2 regions of the Micromonospora coriariae genome follow, and region 2 is predicted to be linked to the other one. Evidence: riboswitches for the same ligand, from Rfam matches in the RefSeq annotation. Region 2 holds a riboswitch; the other holds the start of a gene.

Region 1 (9,860 bases), 1.9 Mb from region 2:
ATGCCGGCGGTGACGAACGGCTCGCCCAACTCGGGGGCGTAGTGGTGGGTGAGCGCGGTGCGTGCCTCGGTCAGCAGCGGGTGCGGCAGCGGCCGGTCCGGCCCGTACCAGGAGAGCAGGCGGGGGACCTCCACCTCGGTGTCGTACATCGTGCGCCGTTCGCCCCGCCAGGGCACGTCCCGCAGCAGGGTGTCGAAGACCGCGTCCGAGCCGGCGACCCAGCCGGGCAGGTGGTCCACCCAGGCGCCCCGGGAGAGCTGTCTCCGCAGCCGCCCGACCAGCGGGCCGAGCGACGGCTCCGCGGCGGCGAGATCCAGCATCGACGGCTGGTAGGCGAGCTCGGACACATGCCCACCCTACCCGCCGCGTTGGCACAGGTGTACGACCAGGGGAGTCTCTTCGCCCGTTGGTCACCTGGCGCACACGTCGGTGTCGCCGGACATCGTCGGTGCGGCCCCAGCGTGAGGCGGCTCCGCCCGGTCCGGGCGGACGGTGTGGCGAGGAGACGACCAGTGCCTAGCAGCCCCACCAGCCTCACGGTGGCGCCCGCCGGCTGGTGCTGGCCGTGGCGCTGCTGATCGGCGCGGTCTGCGCCGCGGCGCTGCTCTTCTCGTTCTGGCCGTGGGGCCTGCAGCCGGTGCGGGGCGTGCGCCGGCTCGAAGACCACCTCGTCACCATTGACGACGCGGATGGACGGCCTCGGAACCTCACGTGGCGCCCGAGCGTGGGCCGCCTGAACAGCGGTCCAGCACGGGGTTAACGCTTGAGGATGCGGCGCACCGGCTCGGGCAGGGCCCGCCGGACCCGGGCCCGCAGCCGCTGCTCTCCCAACGCCTCGATTTCGCGCCGCAGCTCACCGTTGCGGTCGTGCAGCCACTGCACCCGGGCCAGCAGCTCCTCCGTCGCCGTGGCGGCGGCCGGGCGTACGGCGGGCGGGAAGGTGGTGGCCCGGACCTGCGCGTCGAAGCGACCGGCGCTGTCGCCGTCGGCGAACGAGTTGCCGAGATCGTGCTTGGCCAGGAAGGACAGCATGGTGTTGTACCGGGCCTTGTGACCGTTGTTCAACGCCGTGTAGTCGGCCTCCTCGTACAGGTCGGCGGCATCGACGTCGGCCGGCACGTCCTTCATCACCCGGTGCGGGATGTCGAAGTAGCGGGCCAGTTCCAGGGTGCGCGAATCGTGCGCGAACAGGTACCCGGGCGTACCGGCGACCAGCGCCGTGATGGTGCCGTGGATGCGGGTGCCGAAGGCGAAGTCGAAGCCGGCGAGGTAGTCCATCCAGGTCCACGGGTCGAGGAACATCCGCACCTTGTCCTCGGTGAACAGCGGGTGCGTGCTGTGGATCGGGATGGTGCTGGTCTTCCCCCGGTCCTCCGGGGCGTCGCCGTAGAGCAGGGTGCCCAGGGTCTTCAGGTCCTGCGGGAGGTAGCGCAGGTTGGGGTAGCGCCGCTGGTGCGCGGCGATGATCTTCCCCATGGACTTCACGTACGGCGAGACGGTCAGGGCGACCCGGTCGTGCGGCTCCAGCACCGCCTTGCCCTTCTCCACCCCGAGGGTGTCGCCGTGCAGGAACATCGACGGGCAGCCGATCACGTCGACCGCCGAGAAGCCCAACGTACGCAGGTAGCCCTCGGTGATCTCGCCGCGCACGCCGATGCTGTGCGAGCGGTTGAGCACCGCCCGGACGAACCGGCTGACCACCTCGTCGATCGGGCGCAGGTACTCCCGGTCACCCGCGACGTTGGTCTGTACGCCCACCCCCAGCACCACCACCGGGATCTTCAACCGCTCGATGAACTTGGTCATCGCCTCGAGGCGGTGCGCGTAACTGCGGCGGAACGCGTTGGCCAGCGGAATGACGTAGACGTCGTACTGCTCGTTGATGCGGTCGACGTCGCGCAGGTCGATCTTGAAGCCGGTCGAGGTGATCTCGGCGGTGCTGGTACGCAGGATCTTGTGGGCGGCGTGGCTGAACACCAGGTTGCCGTTGTTCTCGCCGATCCAGTTGCCTTCGAACGCCTCCTCCGGGGAGTAGACGTCGAAGGGGCCCTTCTTCGCCCGCATCAGAATCCGTTGGTGCATGGGGGGTTCACCTCTCGTCTGCTGGCGCCCGGGCACAGCGCCGCCCAGGCTTCGACAGACTGGCGCGCCGTCACCTCCGGGTCCCGGAATATTAAGACACGGGTCGCCCGGAACAAACACAAGCGTCACCATCGCCGAGGTGACGGGTGTCGCCACCGCCGGTAGGGTGCCCGGTCGGGGCGGCGCCGGGACCGCGGCCCGCCGTTGGACGCGCTCGTGGGGCCGTCCGCCGAGGTCGACGGAGGAGACGTGCATGTTGGGGAGCCGGCCGTCCATCGCGAGCCCGGCGTGACCGTCCCCGCGCCCGCCGGTCGAGCCGCTCCGAGCGCTGACCTGGCGGACCGGCTGCCCTCGCTGACCGGGCTGCGGTGGATCGCCGCGTTGCTCGTGTTCGGCTTCCATGCCGGGACCATGCGGATCGTCGCCGAGCCCGACTACCGGGCAGTGGTCGACGCGCTGTTCACCCTGGGCCTGTCCGGCGTGCAGTTCTTCTTCATCCTCAGCGGTTTCGTGCTGGTCTGGTCGGCCCGGCCCGGTCAGCGTCGGCGTGACTTCTGGCGCCGGCGGGTCGTCAAGATCTACCCGAACCACCTGGTGCTCTGGGCAACCGCGCTGCTGGTCGCCCTCTGGTTCGCCGACCCGATCTCCCCGCTCGCCGCTGTGGAGAACCTGCTGCTGCTTCAGGCCTGGGACCCGAGGCCCGGCTGGTTCTACAGCGTCAACACGGTGAGCTGGTCGCTGTCCTGCGAGTTCTTCTTCTACCTCTGCCTGCCGTTGGCGCTGCCGCTGCTGCGCCGGGCCCGGCCGGCGCTGCTCTGGGCGCTGGTCGTCGCGGTGCCGCTGCTGATCCTCGCGCTCTGGCCGGCCCAGGCCCTGGTACCGGAGGCCAGCCGGTGGTGGTTCACCCAGATCTTCCCGCCGGTGCGGTCGCTGGAGTTCTGGATGGGCGCGGCGGCGGCCGAGCTGATGCGTCGGGGCAGTTGGCGGGGACCCGGGCTGGCCGGTGCCAGCGTGATCTTCGTGGTCACCTGGGTGGTCGCCGCGCAGTGGATCCGCGCCGAGCTGTGGACCACCCTGCTCGCGGTGGCGTACCTGCTGGTCATCACCGCTGCCGCGGACGCTGACGTGCGCGGCCGGCGCTCACCGTGGCGTTCGCGCCCGCTGGTGTGGCTGGGGGAGGTGTCGTTCTCCTTCTATCTGGTGCACGTCCTGGTGATGACCACAGTGCTGCGCTGGACCGGGGACTGGGGCGGCGGGTTCACCGGCTGGCGGGGTCCCGCGGTGGTGGTCGGCTTCCTGCTGGTGACGCTGCTCCTCGCCGGGCTGCTGCACCGATACGTGGAGACGCCGATGATGCGCCGGTGGGCGCGCCGCCGCCGTCCGCCGGTCGAGGCCGGGTCCGGCCGCGCCGAGACCGCCGACGCCGGGTCCGCTCCGGTCCTGCCGCGCCAGCGGCGCGGGGCGGCCGACACCGAGCGCCGATCGGCGTACGCCGACCGCTGAGCGGCCCGCCGCTCGACGTCCTCGACGAGCGTCCACGCTGGTCGGATCCGGCGGCGCGGCGGTTTCCGACACGCCCGGCGTCGATGCGCTCGGTCGGCACCGCGGGTAGCGTGGGGACGTGCCTCCCGTCGCGCTCACCTGTCCGCTGTGGTGGGTGGCGCGCTGGGCGACCCGGATACTGACCAGCCTCGCCGTGGTCGCCGCCCTGGCCGTCGGCTCGGGCGCGTCACCCGCGTCGGCCGCCCCGCCAGCCTCGGCGGTGTCCTCGGGCTCCTCGTCGTCCGGATGGGTCGCCCCCGCGGGCGCCGCCGAGTTGGCGACTCCGGTCGTCGTCGACCACACCGCTTCGCCGATCTCGCTGGACGCGCCCCCGGCGGCACCCGCAGTCGAGGCCGCCGTGCGGGCGGAGGCCGGTGCCTCCGCGGTCGGGACCGGTCCGCGTCGATCGCCGCGCACCGCCGATCCGGCCACCCGGGCGTCCCGGGCCCCGCCGCGGCTCTGAGCCACCGGGACGACGTCCCACCACGCCTGTCGATCACTTACTTCCGCACACCCGCCCGCCGGACCGTGGCCCGCCACGATGGTCCCGGCCCGGGTCGGCCGTGCGGCTTCCCACCGCAGCGATCTTCCCCCCCCCCCCCCCCCCCCCCCCGGAGGTGCCGATCATGGATACCGTCCTCTACCGGTTCCTGACCGAGGTTCCGCAGGCCGCCGCCATCTGGTCGGCACTGCTCCTGCTGGCCCTGACCGTGCTCACCGTGCTGATCGCCCGCCCCGAGCGGGACCGGCCGACCAACGAGGAGTCCCGTGCGCCCACGGCCCGGGAACTGGCCGCCGTCGAGGCGGCGGACCTGCGGCGGTACGCCGAGGAGGTGGCCGTCGCCGCGGCCGGCGCGGCGCAGACCGCCCGCCGACGCCGCGCCGACTGGCTGGCCGCGCAGGAGACGGCCGAGCGGGCCTGGGCCGGGTACGAGGAGGCGGACCGGGCCGCCCGCCGGTTCGCCGGCGCCGGTTCGCTGCCCACCCCGCGCACGCCGCGCTCCCCGACGGAGTACGCCGCCCGGGAGCGTTACCTGCACCGGGCGGCGATGGCGGCGCACTGGCGCGGTGACCTGTCGATGCGTCAGCTCACCGACGTTTTCGCACACCGCAACGGCTGGGATCCCCGGCGGCACCCGGTCGAGCAGGAGGTGCTGCTGAGCCGCGCTGTCCGGGACGGCAAGCTGGCCGAGCACCGGGCCGCCGCCGAGCGCGAACGGTCCACCTGGCGGGACGCGGAACTGGCCGCCGAGGCGGCCCGCACGCTCGCCGAGGAGGCGTACGCGGCGGCGGCCCGGTTGCGGCCGGTCCGGGTGCCGGTCCGGCCGGCAGCGACCGCGGCGGCGCGTCCGGCGACCGCGGCGCGTTGGCGCCCGGCCCGGGTGGGCTGACCGGAAATGCCCCGCAAGGGGCGTGAGCCCGCTCACACCGGCATCGGATCGGGCAGTCGGCACGATCCGGCGCAATGTTCGCGCAAATCCGGCGGCATTGTCGCCGGCCTGTCTGGTTGTCGACCGTAGGCGCCACCGTAACCGGTTGTCCCATCGAGTCACGTCAGTGGCAATACGCGCAGAAATCGGCGCTCAATTTCAGGTTTACGCAGGTGAACCTGGCTTGGCAGGGCTTGGGCCGGCCAGTAGTGTCGTCCCGTCCGGTGCGGTAACCGATCGCAAGAGGCGACGCCGCGCCGACCCGCTCAATCGTGATCAACGAACCGGGGAACCATCAGTAAGTCCGGGGTGAATCCGCGAGCCACGGCCCGCGGTAGGGCGATCTTCCCGCCCGAATCCGTCAGCTAACCCGGTAGGCGGTGTCGGAAGGAGTTCCATCCTCGTGCAGCACCTCTCCACCCCCCGGTTGTTCCCCCGCCTCCACGGCGCCGCGGTGCCCCCGCTCATCCGTCCGGTGAGCTGACCCCCCGGGTCACCGCCTCTCCCGCCCGGCCACGCCGGGCACACCCCTGAGCGGTTCACCACCCGCGGACCACGGTCCGCGCGATGGCGCCTGCCCGGATATCGGTCCGGCCCGGTGTGCCGCTCTCCCCCTGATCCGTGGAGGACCCCGTGAAGCACACCCTGAAGCGTCAGCTCCGTCGTCTGGCCACCGAGCGTCCCTACCAGATCGTCGCCGCCTCCGCCGCTGCCCTGGCGCTCGCGACCACCACCGGCGCCCTGATCGCCGGCGCCGACGACGCCCCGGCCAGCCAGCACACCGCGACCACTGTCGCCGAGATGCGCAGCGACACCGTCGCGTCCCGCGGCGAGGCCCGCGTCGCGTCCCCCTCGGCCAGCACCTCGCCGAGCACCGCCGCCCCGACGGCCAGCGCCGCCGCGTCGCCCGCCGCCAAGGCCAGCGGCAACCCGGACCTGACCCGTAAGCCGGCGCCGAAGCCGCCGGCGACCAAGGTGCTCGACTACGACTACCAGGCGCAGAACACGTACTACAACTGTGGACCGGCGGCCACCCGCAACGCGCTCAGCGCCACCGGTATCGACCGCACCCAGGACGAGCTCGCCGTCGAGCTGGGCACCACCGAGATGGGCACCAACTCGGCCCTGGACACCACCCGGGTGCTCAACGCCGAGGTGAAGGGCTCCCCGTACCGGACCCGGATGTTCGCCGGTGCGCCCAGCCCGGCCCAGATGGACCGGCTCCAGGCCGACGTGGTCGCGGCGATCACCGCCGGCCGGGGCGTGGTGGCCAACGTCGTCGGCGACGCCACCGACACCGATGGTGGCTGGCACTCCTACGGCGGCGGGCACTACATCGCCGTGGTGGGTTACAAGGACAACGGCCGGACCGTGCGGATCGCCGACTCGGCGAACGCCGCCGACCCGTCGTACTGGATCACCACGATCGACCTGGCGAACTGGATCGCCACTCGGGGTTACTCCGCCTGACCCGGGCGCAGCCGCCGCGGGCGCCGTCCCCCACGAGGGGCCGGCGCCCGCCGCGTTTTCCATGTTGCAGGTGAAGCCGTACCGCGCGAGGTGGTTCGTCCTCGTCCCGCCGACGAGGACTCTCGTACCCGTCGGCGAACCGTGGGAGACTGCGGCCGTGGTGGATGAATCTGGTGGTCACACCGGCCGCGGGCCGGTCCTGCTGCTGCTGCACGGGATGGGGGCGACCGGCGACGTCTGGCTGCCCTGGGCGCCGCTGCTGGAGCAGCACTGGCCGGGGCGGTGGCTGGCGCCGGACCTCGCCGGTCACGGCTGGTCGGCCCCGCTGCCGTCGTACTCCTTCGCCGGGTTCGCCGAGCGGATCGCCCACGGCCTCGCCCCCGACGACCGGATCGTCGTGCTCGGGCACTCACTGGGCGGGGTGGTGGGCCTGGCGCTGGCCGCCCGTGCCGCCGGACTGCCGGTGGACGCGGTGGTCGGGCTGGGCATCAAGGCTGTCTGGTCACCCGACGAGCTGACCCGCGCCGCCGAACTGGCCGTGCGCCCGATCAGCTGGTTCGCCAGCCGCAGCGAGGCGGCCCGTCGCTACCTGCGCGTCTCCGGGCTCGCCGGCCTGATCCCGCCCGACCACCCGGTGGTGGACGCCGGGCTGCGCCAGGTCGACGGGCGGTGGCGCCTCGCGATGGATCCGGCCGCGTTCGCCGTCGGCGATCTCGACCTCGCCGCGCTGGTGGCGGCGACCGACGTGCCGGTGGTGCTGGCCCGCGGCGAGCAGGACCCGATGGTCACCGACGCGCAGCTCAAGGAGTTCGGCGTACCGGTCGTCACGCTGCCCGGGCTCGGGCACAACGCGCACGTGGAGAACCCGGGGGCGGTGCTGGCGCTGCTGGACGCGTACCGCTGAGCCGTCCGGCGGCCCCTGGCCGGCTAGAGCGGCGCGGGCGCGGCGAGGGTCTTCGTCGGCGCCAGCTCCCGGCGGGCGGCGGTCAGGAACGCCTCGGCGTACGACTCGACGGGGAAGTCACCCAGGTAGTGACGGCGGGTGACCCAGCGCTTCTCGGCCGCCGGATCGGTGTCCAGCAGCGCGGTCAGCACCTCGTCCACATTCGACATGTCCCGGCGCAGCACGTAGCCCGCCCCGGCCAGCGGGAAGTTCTCCACGAAGTGCTCGCCCTCGTCGCCCATGTCGGTGACGGCGTACGGCTTGCCGGAGTAGAGGTAGTCCGAGATCACCCCGGACACGTCGGAGACCAGGGCGTCGGACCGGTTGACGCACTCGGTCAGGCTCAACTCCCGGGCCGCCGCGCCGACCACGTGCTGCCGCCCGGTGCGGGCCCGGTCGGCGAGCAGCAGCTCGGTCAACCGGCCGAGCTGCCGGGCCGAGGCCGGGTTGTGCGCGGTGTACGGGTGGGCCCGCAGGATCACCGTGGCGCCGCGCTCCAGCAACCGGTGCAGCAGGTCCTCGGCGACCGGCAGCGAACAGTAGTCGGCGTCGGCGTGGTGCCCCGTCCAGGTCGGGGTGTAGAGCACGGTCGGGAAGGCCAGGCCGCGGACGGGCTCCGGGCGTACCTCGATCGATTCGACCTGCGGGCGGCCCACCACCACGAACTTCTCCGCCGGGATCTGCACCCCGGCGCGGGCGTACCGGTCGATCGCCGCCGGGCCGGCCACGAAGATCCGGTCGAAGATGCCCGACACCGGGTTGGCGCTCGGCGCCTTGTCGCTGTCGCCGTGGTGCAGTTGCACGTGGGTGAGCTGGGTGAACCGGATGCAGTGGCTGTTCTTCGCCCCGTGGTTGACGTAGAACGCCGCTCGCAGGCTCGGCACCAGCGCCTCGTCCAACGCCCGGAGGGTGGGGCAGTAGACCACCGGTGCGGTGGTGGCCGCGGCGATCGGCGCCAAAAATTCGGGCTCGCGCAGCACGACCATGAACGGCCGGCCGATCCGCTCCAGGTACGGCAGCCACATGGTGACCTGGTACTCCGAGCCGGGAGGCGCGGAGAAGTAGAGCAGGAACTCCGGCTGGTGCCGGCGCAGCGCGCGCGCCACCGCCCCACCATGGCCGGCCGGCCGGAAGCGGCGCCGGGCCAGGTCCAGTGCGACCGCCCCGGCTCCGGCGCCGACCAACAGGCTGGCGACCAGCGCCACGGAGGCGGGCAGAGCCACCGCGGCGGCGAGCGTCACCGCGCCGAGCAGCCCGAGCAGGGCGGTGCCGAGCTGGTCGGCGATCAGCGGCGTCCAGGCCCGCACCGGCAGGTTGGCCACCCGGATCTCCAGGTTGCCGGCGGTCCGCAGCGGCCCCACCAGCAGCACCAGCCCCAGCAGGACCAGCGCGGTGGCGACCAGCGCCGAATCCAGCCCATCGTCCAGCCGCCGGGAGTATCCGACCAGGACGGCGGCGCCGATCAGCGTCGTCTCGGCGACGAGGTCAGCGCCGGGCCGGATCCGCTGCTCCGCGGCCGCCGCGACCAGCGCGGCGACGGCCAGCGCCAGCCCCCATCCGGTGGCGCCGGTCAGCGCCACCACGACGAAGGCCAGCACGGCCAGGCCGGTGCTCAGGCACCGGGCGGCCAGCTTTCGGACCAGATCACCACGCATGTCGCTCCGTTCGCTGCCGTCCCGGGTCCGTCGCCGTCAGGGTCAGCTCACGGAGGCCGCACCGGCCGGTGAACCGACCCGCCCCGGCCCCGACTGGGCCGGCACGCTCGCGGAGGGCCCGTCGCCGGGCGCCCTGCGTACGTCGATCACCTGGCCGGTCAGGTCGGAGATCAGCACGTCGAGCGAGGACTGGGCGACGGCCTCCGCGGCGAGCAGGGTGTGCTCCGGCTCCTCGCCGAAGGCCCGAGTCCGCATCGGGGTGGCGGTCCGCTCCGGGTTGATGCAGTTGACCCGTACGCCGACGTCGGCCCACTCGTCGGCCAGCGCCTGGGTGAGGTTGACCAGGGCGGCCTTGGTGGCGGAGTAGAGCGCGTAGCGGGCCCGCCCCCGGGTGTACGAGCTGGAGGTGTAGAGCAGCAGCTGGCCCTTGGTCTGCTGGAGGTACGGCAGGGACTGCCGGGCGATGGTCACCGGGCCGACGAAGTTGACCTGGAGCACCCGGTCCATCGTCTCCTCGTCCATCTCGGCGAGGGCGCCCCTCTCCAGGATCCCGGCGGTGACCACCACGTGGTCGATCCGGCCGGTGGCCTCGAAGGCGGTCTTCAGCGCGGCCTCGACGTCCTCGGCCCGCTCCACGTGCGTGCCGGTGGTGGAGCGGCTGAACGGGAAGACCTGGGCGCCGAGGCGCCGGGCCAGCTCGGTCAGCTCGTGGCCGATGCCGTAGCTGCCACCGAACAC
Region 2 (9,860 bases):
GCCTGCCAGCAGGTCGGCGATCCCTACGTCTGGGGCGCCACCGGCCCGAACTCGTTCGACTGCTCGGGCCTGACCCAGTACGCCTACAAGGCGGCCGGGATCAGCCTGACCCACCACACGGGTGACCAGTGGCACGAGGGCAAGGCCATCTCGCGGGCCGACGCCCGCCCCGGTGACCTGGTCTTCTTCTTCAGCGACCTGCACCATGTCGGCCTGTATCTGGGTAACGACAAGATGGTGCACGCGCCACGCGCCGGCAAGCCGGTGCAGGTGGCCAGCATCAACTACATGCCGGTCGCCGGGTTCCGCAGACCCGGCTGATCCAGCAGCAGTCACGACGAGGCCCCCGGTCGAACGACCGGGGGCCTCGTGCCGTTCAACGGTTCAGCGGGGTGCGCCCACCGGGGACGGCAGGAGCTGCACGTCGGCGAGGTCGACGTACATGATCCGGTGACCGAACTGGATCTGCGCGTACCGGTTCTGGCCGCGGATGACCGTCCAGTCGCCCGGCGAGGAGCCGTCGAACGTGGTGGCCCGGTAGTACTCGCCCGGCAACACCGCGCCCACGGCGTACCGCTGGCCGGCCGCCAGGGTGTACTGGAGCGGCGAGATCGGCTGGTAGGGCACTCCGGCCGGGTACGCGGCCTCCTCCGGGTACGCCCGCCCGTACACCGGGATGGTGGCCCGTCCGGGCTTCGGGGTGGCCACCACGCCGACGGTCCAGCTGGCGGTGGGCGCGGATGCCGGGTTGTGGAACCAGGCGCGCTGCCCGAGATACCAGATCGCCGTCCAGTCCCCCTGCCGACCGGCGAGAGCGTACGTCTGGCCGGCGGAGGCCCGGGCGCCGTGGTCCGACACCTCCATCGTGTTAGGGGTGCCGTCGGGGCGCAGTGCGATGTCGTTGACCAACGGCGCGTCCGCGGACGGCGCGCTGCGCAGCACCACCGACGACGAGCCGCGCGGCGCGCACGGCACACCGGCGGTGACACAGCCGGTGAACGCCGGCTGGTTGGTGGCGTAGTCCGGGTCGATCCGGACCAGTCCGGTGGCCGGAGTGCCGGTGTCCAGCCGCGGCGCGTGCAGCAGCGTGAAGTAGTGCGTCCAGTCCCAGTACGGGCCCGGGTCCCAGTGCATCCCGCGCACGGTGGAGGCGACTGTGCCGGACACGTTGTCGTGGCCGATGATGTGCTGGCGGTCCAGCGGGATCCCCAGCCGCAGGGCGAGGTGCCGGACCAGTTTGGCGGAGGTCCGGTACATCGCCTCGGTGTACCAGGTGCCCTGCGCGGCGAAGCCCTCGTGCTCCAGCCCGATCGACTTGGCGTTGACGTACCAGTTGCCGGCGTGCCAGCCGACGTCCTTGGTCTTCACGTGCTGGGCGATGTGCCCGTCCACCGAGCGCAGCGAGTAGTGCCAGCTCACGTAGGTGGGGTCCTGGACGAGTTGCAGCGTGGTCGCCCAGCTCGCCTCGGTGTCGTGGATGACGATGTACTCGATCTTCTGCCGGCCGGGTCGGTCGGAGAGGTCGTGGTTGCCGTAGTCCCCGGCGCCGAACGCCTCGTACGGCGCCGGGATCCACTCGCAGGAGATGGTCCGGGGGCACTCCAGCCCGTCCGGGCGGGCGAGCCGGCGCAGCCCGAGGCGGTCCAGCCAGGAGCGCTGCGGTTGGATCGCCCGGGCCGGCAGCGTGATCCGCTGGCCGTCGTCGGTCACCCGGGACTCACCGGTGCCGATGGTCGTGAACACCTCGTCGGCGAAGGCCGCCGCGGCGTCCGCGCTGTCCGCGCCGGCGTAGCGGGCCACAGCGCCGTACCAGGCTGCCGGGTCGGTGCCGGCGCCCACCGGCGCGCCCAGTTCCCGCTGGTACGAGGCCAGCAGTGCCGCGCCGCCACGGATGTTGACCCTCGGGTCGGTGCGCAGCGACTCGGGGGCGGCGCCGGTCAGTGCGGCGGCGGCGTCCACGGTCTGCAACGCGGCGGCGGGCGGCGCGGGATCCTCGGTGGGTCGGGGTGCCATCTCCCGTGCGGGGCGGGAGTCGTCGCCGCGCGGGTCCTCGGTGCCGGCGTCGTGGTGGCCGCGCCCCGGTAGGGCGGCCACGTGCCGGGCGTCGGTCAGGTGCATCGGGCCGTAGCCGCCGCTGGTGCTCGGCGTGCCGGCGTTGCTGTCCCAGCGCGACTCCAGATAGGAGACGCCGAGCAGCACGTCGGCCGGTACGCCGTACTCGGTCGCCGCGGCGGCGTACTGCTGCTGGCGGTCGGCGGTGGGTGCGGCCACGGCTGGGCCGGCGGGTAGGGGAACCGCGGTCGCGGCGGCGACCACGGTGGCGGCGAGCAGGGCGCGCCGGCCGGTGGACAGGGTTGGACGGTGCATCGAACCCCCTAGATCTGAAGGGCGAAGTGAGGCCACCTTCGCCCCGCCCGGGGCTCGCGTCAATACCTTTCCACCTGTCGACGTTCGTGGAAGGAAACCTTCGTCGGCGGTCGTCGCCCCCGGCAATCGGTACGGAGTGTCACGGCCACACCGGTTGCGGATCGGTAACGGTCGTCTCTACTCTGGTCATTCGTCGGGCCGACAGCAGCTCCGCCCAGCCGGGCGGTAACGGACCGACACCGCCGAATCGCTTCCGAGCGAGCCGGGGACCCAGGTTTCCCGGGGTGAATCCGCAGCCACTGCGGTAGGGCGTCCACCTTCCCGCCCGAACCCGTCAGCTAACCCGGTAGGCGGTCAGGAAGAAGGAGTACGGAACCCGGTGGCTCACCATGCCCCGCGGCCGTCGTCCGAACGGTCGGCGTCAGCCGGCCTGACGTCGATCGTGCCGCGTCCACGCTGGTCCCGCTTCACCACCGCCCTCGCCGCCCTGGTCGGCGTTGCCGTCGTCCTGACCGGCAGCGCCACGGCGGCCCACGCCGACCCCTCCGTCGCCGAGATCGAGCGCCAGATCGACGCCGACTGGAACAAGCTCGAACCGATCATCGAACGGCACAACGCCACCCGGGCCGACCTGGCCGCGAAGCGCAAGCAGGCCAACGCTCTGGCGGCCCGGATCGCCCCGCTGGAGCGCCAGGTCGACGCTGCGATGGACAAGGTCAGCTCCCTGGCTGTCCGCGCGTACAAGGGCGAGAACGTCTCCACCGTCAACGCCGTGCTGGGTGGCCGGTCGCCCAGCGAGTTGGTCGGGCAGCTCGAGATGCTCGACCGGTTCGCGCACGACCAGCAGCAGGACGTGCGGCAGGTGGCCGACCTGCGTGACGAGTTGGCCCGGCAGAAGGCGCCACTGGACGAGATGGTGGCCCAGCTGACCCGGACCGAGGCCCAGTTGGCGGCCAAGAAGAAGCAGATCAACGACGAGATCGACCGCCTGCAGAAGCTGCGCCTCAAGGTCTACGGCAACGGTGGCGGCGGCCCGCTGCGTCCGGCGCCCTGCCCGGCCAGCTACCCCGGCGGCGGCGCCGGCGTGGCGGTCAAGTTCGCCTGCGCGCAGATCGGCAAGCCGTACGTCTGGGGTGCCGAGGGTCCGAACTCGTACGACTGCTCCGGGCTGATGCTGGCCGCCTGGGCCAAGGCCGGTGTGTCGCTGCCGCACAACGCCGCCCAGCAGAGCCGGGTGACCAAGAACGTCAGCCGGGCCGACCTACGTGCCGGTGACCTGGTCTTCTACTACAGCGACATCCACCACGTCGGGATGTACGTGGGCAACGGCTGGGTCGTGCACGCCTCGCAGGCCGGTCAACCGATCAAGATGAAGAAGGTCGACGACGGCCCGATCCACAGCTACGGCCGCCCGGGCTGATCCCGGGTGACCGATGGGCCCGTCGCGATTCTTCGCGGCGGGCCCGTCGCCGTTACGGCCTCAGCGGGTGGGCCAGGTGCGCCAGTGCTGCCAGGCGCGGCTCGGGGTCGGGCCACGCTGACCCTGGTAGCGCGAGCCGTACACCACCGAGCCGTACGGGTGCTCGGCCGGCGAGGAGAGCCGGAAGATGCAGAGCTGACCGATCTTCATGCCCGGCCAGAGGGTGATCGGCAGGTTCGCCACGTTGGACAGCTCCAGCGTCACGTGCCCGGAGAAGCCCGGGTCGATGAACCCGGCGGTGGAGTGCGTGAGCAGACCGAGCCGGCCCAGGCTCGACTTGCCCTCCAGTCGGCCGGCGAGCTGGTCGCCCAGCGAGATCACCTCCAGCGTCGAGGCGAGCACGAACTCGCCCGGGTGCAGCACGAACGGCTCGCCGTCGGGCACCTCGACGACCGAGGTGAGGTCGTCCTGCTGCATGGCCGGGTCGATGTGGGTGTAGAGATGGTTGTTGAAGACCCGGAACAGCCGGTCGAGTCGTACGTCGATGCTGGACGGTTGGACCAGGGTGGGCTCGAACGGCTCCAGGCCCAGCGTGCCGGCCTTGATCTCGGAGACCAGGTCGCGGTCGGAGAGCAGCATCGGACCACCATAGCGGCGTTCGCCGCGGGGGCGGGATTCGGTGCGGTTGACCAGCGCGTCGAGGTCGCTGGTCGTACATTTGTTCGATAGAATGCTCGCATGGCTTCCTGGTCCGAATTCGCCGCCGACGAGCCCCGACTCGCCGACGGGATCCGCGTTCTCCTCCAGCAGTACGGGCCGGGCTTCGGCTATCTGGCCACTGTCCGCGCCGACGGCGGGCCCCGGGTCCACCCGGTCTCCCCGGTCATCACCGACGAGGGTCTGTTCTGCTTCGTGATCGACTCTCCGAAGCGCCGTGACCTCGAACGGGATGGCCGTTACGCGCTGCACTCGTTCCCGCCGGAGGAGAGCGACGACGAGGCATACGTGGCGGGGCACGCCTGGCCGGTGACCGATCCGACCCGGGTGGCGCGGCTGGCGCAGAGCGCCCGGGCCGAGCCGCAGGTCGACTGGCGGCTGTTCGAGTTCACCGTCGACGTGGCGATGCTGACCCGCCGCGACCAGCACGGCATGGGCATCACGGGTGGTGCGCCAGGCCGGCCGGCCGTCCAGGTCTGGCTTGACCCGCACGCCCCGCCCGCGGCGGCCGGCCCAACCTCCGTACCGCAGACCCGCCCTGCCCGCCGCAACCGTGACGTCCAACGCTCGGCGGCCTGATCGCGGCCGGGTCCTGGGGAAAGCCACCGGTGCCGGCTCCGTCGTGACGGAGCCGGCACCGGTGGTACGCGGGAAGCTACGCCGCCCGGTACGCGTTCCACGCGGTCAGCATGCGGCTGGCCTGTCCCGGCGTGAACTGGTACAGGCACGAGTCGTAGGTGTAGTCCATGAAGTTGGTGATCGGGTCCAGCCCCGCAGCCGAGCAGGTGTTCCGCCCGGTCGGGCACTCGTACGCCGGTGACGCCTCGGCCGGGGTGTCGCTGACGCTGTCACCCGAGCCACCGCATCCGCCCTGGAAGGTGTGGTAGAGGTTCAGCCAGTGGCCCACCTCGTGGGTGCCGGTGTCGCCCTGGTTGTAGTTGGTGGCGGTGCCGCCCGGCAGTGACTCGCTCAGCACGACCACGCCGTCCATGCTGTTCAGCTTCCGCTGCGGGAACGTCGCCCAGCCCAGCAGGTCATCGCTCAACTCGCCCAGGTAGATGTTGAGCGTGTTCTTGCCGCCGACCCGCAACGACGACTTCATCGACCGCTCGGCCGACGAGCCGTCCACGATCGGGTACCAGGCTGGGTTCGTCACCCGGTTGATCGCGTCGAGCCGGAAGGCGAACGCGGTGGCCGCGCCGCCGGTGGCGCCGGAGTATGCCTGGTTGAGCACGTTGATCTGGGCGGTGATCAGCGAGTCCGGGATGTTGCCGCCGGCGCGGGTGCTGTTCTCCTGGATCACGTGCACCACCACCGGGATGGTGACTGTGGCCAGCGCCGTGGCGCCGGCTCCGGTTCGGAAGGTGGCGCGCTCGCGCAGCGCCGCGGCGAGGTCCGCGTCCCGCTCGCGTACCTGCTTCGCGGTCAGTTCGTTCGGTTCGTGCTTGGCCGCGGCACCGGGTTTCATCCGGGCGTTGGCGTGGCTGTCGGTCGGCTCCACGCAGGCGCCGCCGGGGGCTGCGGAGAATGCCGAGGCAGCCGGAACGACGCCCACGGCGGCGGTGCTGAGCAGCAGCGCGAGGGTCGTCGACGCGACTCCGGCGGCACGCCGGGTCAGCAGGCTGGGACGGAGTCCCATGGGCCCACCTCTTTCTGGCGGCGTGGCAGGGGGTGTGTCACGCCGTGGCTGGCAACGTGTGGCAGACGTTACAAGCCATCGATGCATTTGAGAACGACCATATCTTGTCACAAGGAAACTACTTTCCGCGAGCGGCAGCTCAGCGAGCGATGGCGAACCTCCGCGACGGGGCCGGTGGTCGACCGCCACGTGGGGGTGGGGTGCCTGGGTGCACCGGCTGGGTGACTCAGGTACAGTGGTGCCGCTCGCGGGTGTAGTTCAATGGCAGAACATCAGCTTCCCAAGCTGACAGTGCGGGTTCGATTCCCGTCACCCGCTCCACGATCGAGGCCCTGGCCAGGACGACAGTCCCAGCCAGGGCCTTCGATGTTCCAAGGCAAGCGATCATGCCGTGTGCCATTAGCGTGCCATTAGCCCTGGTCATCGCCGGCCCCGTCCCGATCCGCCGACCGCTTCTTGCCCTTCTTGCTGCCGGACTTCTTGCCCGGCTTGCCCTTGGTCTTGCCCGCGTTGACGGCCGACTCATCGGGCTTATTCCGGTCCACCCGCAGCGCCTGGTGCAGTGAGGCTGGAAGGTCTACGACTGCCCGACGAGGAGATCCGCAACCGTTACCCGGCGCCCACGTGATTTCCCTACGAACGTCTTGACGGGTGGATGCGGCCGAGGCGCGGGTTCGCGAGTCATCCGTTTCCGATGCGCTTGTGGCCAAGGAGATGAGCGAGCTGTTCTGTCGCGGACACGTTCTCAACTCCGACGACCGGAGCGCCGTACATGACGCCGCGTAGCCGATCCGGGATGACAGCCGCGACGTACTCAAGACAGCGATCGGCGATCCGCTTGGGTGCCTCGCTCGGCTGTCCGGTGGCCACGGCCAGGTCCCATCCGTGGGTGACCGTTTCGACGGTGAAGCCCTGAGCGGCCTCCAACGCGGTGCACGGCCCCCACGGAGCAACGACGGTGTCGGCAGCAGTCAGCCCCGACCACTCCTCACGGATCGTCTTGGCCAAGTCGGCGTAGGTCAACGCCAGCTTGTCATCGACAACATCGGTGATCACATGGGGAATCCCTCGTGTCGAAACGCCTCGGGCTGTGGCGAGCGAGCGGTGCGCGGTGCCGAGTAGGTGTCCCAGGAGGCTTCGGACGTCGAAGTCTTCACAGGGAGTCCGGGCGTCAAGCTGAGGGCTCTGAGTAGCGGTGGCGAGGTCACCGACCCAGCGGCAAGCGTCGGAGTAGTCCTGTAGTTGCTGTGCGAAGGTCACGGGCCACGAGGATAAAGGACAACGGCGAGACCGAGGGGGCGTCATTGTTGTTGGCAACCGGGAACCGCTGGTCCCCTGGGAGGCGACCAACCAAGCCGCTGTGCACACCTGGTACGAGGGCGTGTTCAATGCTGCTCCCGTAGCGGCGCTCAACTCCATTGCGGAAGCCGTAGCCACCTGGCCCGAAACCGCTACCTGTGTGGCAGTGAGACTCGACCATGCCGACACCCTCCACGTCTGCGCGCCACTCGGGCTGGACGACCTGCTCAACGGCATATGGCGACGCAACCCTCGCAGAGTCACCATCGAGATCTCACTGGCTCGGCTCGCTCGTCACGAGCCGAGTAGACGATGGCCACAAGTGAGGGTTATCCCACCGTAGCCGCACAGCCGGCAGGGGCGAGGACGCCAGCAGGATAGACCGGGGATGCAAGCGCAGGTACGGAGCGAGTTATCGAGCGGCGTAGGACCGGGACTAGGCGGGACCGGGCCGGCGGCCGGGGCAAGAACCCGGCGTGCCATTAGCATGCCATTGGGCGAGGACAGCAGGGGCCAGTCGAGGCCACGCGAGACTGCCGAGACCAGGCCGTCAAGCCGGTGGCCTGCCGGAGATCGGCAATTCCCAGGCTGACAGTGCGGGTTCGATTCCCGTCACCCGCTCCATGCGAAAGGCCCTGGTCAGGACGACAGTCCCAGCCAGGGCCTTCGATGTTGTTGCGGCCAGCAGCGCCTGACGGGCCATCCACGGGCCAAGCGGCGCATTCGTTCGCGCACAGGCCGAGCCGCTCGACGAGATCCGTGCCGGGCTACTCACGCCCGAGTCCGTCAGCGTTCGCATCCTGCTCCCGGACACGGGAGAGCCCATGGCCCTGCGGTGCCTGGCTGAGACGCAGGCCGACGATCCCGGCGTGCGCGAGCGGATCACCCCGTCGGAGTGCCGGTTGACAGAAATCAAGCTGGAGAGTGTCGGATCTGCCGGATGCCGTTCGTAGCGTATGCAGAGACGGACGTCGGGTCCGGGGACGATCAGAGGGAGCGGACATGCCTGAGTACCTCATCTACTTCAATCAGCAGTGGGTGGGTGACCACACCGAGGAGTGGTTCCTCGGGCGCGGTCCACTCGCCAGGGCGGTTGTTGATGAGATCAAGGCCGCCGGGGCATTCGTCTTCGCCGGGGGCCTGGAGGAAGAGGACGGCCCGGTCTTCAGCGCAGACGCCACAAGCGGTGCGATGGTCTTCACCGACGGGCCCTATGTCGAGAGCAAGGAGTTCTTGGGTGGCCTGACCATCGTGGACGTGCCGGATGAGGCGACCGCCCGGATGTGGGCCGGCAAAATCGCGGAGGCATGCGGCTGGCCGCAGGAGGTTCGCCGGTTCAAGCCGCGGCGCGTCTTGCAGGGATGAGATCGTCACTCGTCGACTGAGGCTTGAGCCGAGGCGTGGCAGGCGAAGGTGACATCCCAATCGGGTCCTACGTGCACCGGGAGGTGGGGGCATGGCCAAGCTGATCTACGTGACCAACGTGTCGCTTGACGGCTATATCGAGGACGAAAGTGGAGCCTTCGACTGGTTCGCACGCGACGACGAGGTATTCACGTTCACCACCAACCTCCTGCGGTCGGTGGGTACTCTCCTTTACGGGCGGTGCCTGTACGAAACGATGGCTGTCTGGGAAACCGACGCTGCTCTAGCCGCGCAGTCCGGCCTCATGGCTGACTTCGCGAACGCCTGGCAAGCGGCGAACAAGGTCGTCTACTCCACGACTCTCGCCGCGGTGTCAACGGCCGCCACCAGCTTGGAGCGCCGTTTCGACCCCGCCGTCGTACACCAGCTGAAGGCCACTGCCAGCAGTGATATCACCGTTGGAGGCGCCAACCTGGCGGCGCAAGCCATGCGGGCCGGCCTGGTCGACGAGTGCCAGTTGTTCGTCTGGCCCGCGGCCGTCGGAGGCGGCAAGCCGGGGCTGCCTACTGGCGTACGCACCGACTTCGCGCTCCTCGACGAGCGCCGATTCCAAAACGGCGTCGTTCACCTCCGTTACCGCCCTGTCACCCGCTCCACCGTGAGGCCCCAGCTCAGGACAGATTCCTGGCCGGGGCCTCAGCCGGTGTTGTCGCCAGCAGCGCCTGAGGGGCCGGGCCAGGGTCGGGGCGGCCGCGATGTGGTCAGCGGCCTCTGACGCTGAACTCGTTGCCGTCGGGATCGGCCAGCACGACGGCGCCGTCCGCAGCGACCTCGAGCCGGGTGGCCCCGAGGGCGACCAGCCGGTCGACCTCCGCTTGCTGATCGCCACCGGCCGGGGCGAGGTCGAAGCGCTGTCGGTTCCTCGCCGTTTTCGGGGCCAGGGGCGGGCCTCCCCACGCGACCTTCGTGCCGCCGTGCGGTGACTGGATCGCGGTCTCCTCGTCCTGGTCCCACACCAGCGGCCAGCCCAGCGCCTCGCTCCAGAAGAGGCCG

Evidence for each region. A riboswitch is a leader RNA that binds a small molecule or an ion and turns the genes downstream of it on or off. The one in region 2 is predicted to bind cyclic di-AMP.
Region 1: another riboswitch for cyclic di-AMP. It lies ahead of GA0070607_RS03205 (C39 family peptidase); the one in region 2 lies ahead of GA0070607_RS12255 (C40 family peptidase).

What each region holds. Positions count from the first base shown of each region.
Region 1 covers NZ_LT607412.1:689,070-698,929, reverse strand. The annotation lists gene GA0070607_RS03235 (alpha-ketoglutarate-dependent dioxygenase AlkB) at 1-320, opposite strand, end outside; gene GA0070607_RS03230 (hypothetical protein) at 566-760, shown strand; gene GA0070607_RS03225 (polysaccharide pyruvyl transferase family protein) at 757-2,082, opposite strand; gene GA0070607_RS03220 (acyltransferase family protein) at 2,371-3,585, shown strand; gene GA0070607_RS03215 (hypothetical protein) at 3,704-4,087, shown strand; gene GA0070607_RS03210 (hypothetical protein) at 4,251-5,015, shown strand; cyclic di-AMP (ydaO/yuaA leader) riboswitch at 5,308-5,449, shown strand; gene GA0070607_RS03205 (C39 family peptidase) at 5,676-6,524, shown strand; gene GA0070607_RS03200 (alpha/beta fold hydrolase) at 6,682-7,428, shown strand; gene GA0070607_RS03195 (CDP-glycerol glycerophosphotransferase family protein) at 7,452-9,122, opposite strand; gene GA0070607_RS03190 (bifunctional cytidylyltransferase/SDR family oxidoreductase) at 9,165-9,860, opposite strand, start outside.
Region 2 covers NZ_LT607412.1:2,605,598-2,615,457, reverse strand. The annotation lists gene GA0070607_RS12265 (C40 family peptidase) at 1-321, shown strand, start outside; gene GA0070607_RS12260 (N-acetylmuramoyl-L-alanine amidase) at 385-2,367, opposite strand; cyclic di-AMP (ydaO/yuaA leader) riboswitch at 2,598-2,734, shown strand; gene GA0070607_RS12255 (C40 family peptidase) at 2,810-3,787, shown strand; gene dcd (dCTP deaminase) at 3,848-4,426, opposite strand; gene GA0070607_RS12245 (pyridoxamine 5'-phosphate oxidase family protein) at 4,526-5,083, shown strand; gene GA0070607_RS12240 (zinc metalloprotease) at 5,160-6,143, opposite strand; tRNA gene GA0070607_RS12235 (tRNA-Gly) at 6,391-6,464, shown strand; gene GA0070607_RS33775 (hypothetical protein) at 6,554-6,688, opposite strand; gene GA0070607_RS12230 (TIGR03086 family metal-binding protein) at 6,825-7,403, opposite strand; gene GA0070607_RS12225 (nucleotidyltransferase family protein) at 7,447-7,785, shown strand; gene GA0070607_RS12220 (YciI family protein) at 8,445-8,807, shown strand; partial or broken gene GA0070607_RS12215 (dihydrofolate reductase family protein) at 8,899-9,447, shown strand; gene GA0070607_RS12210 (VOC family protein) at 9,569-9,860, opposite strand, start outside.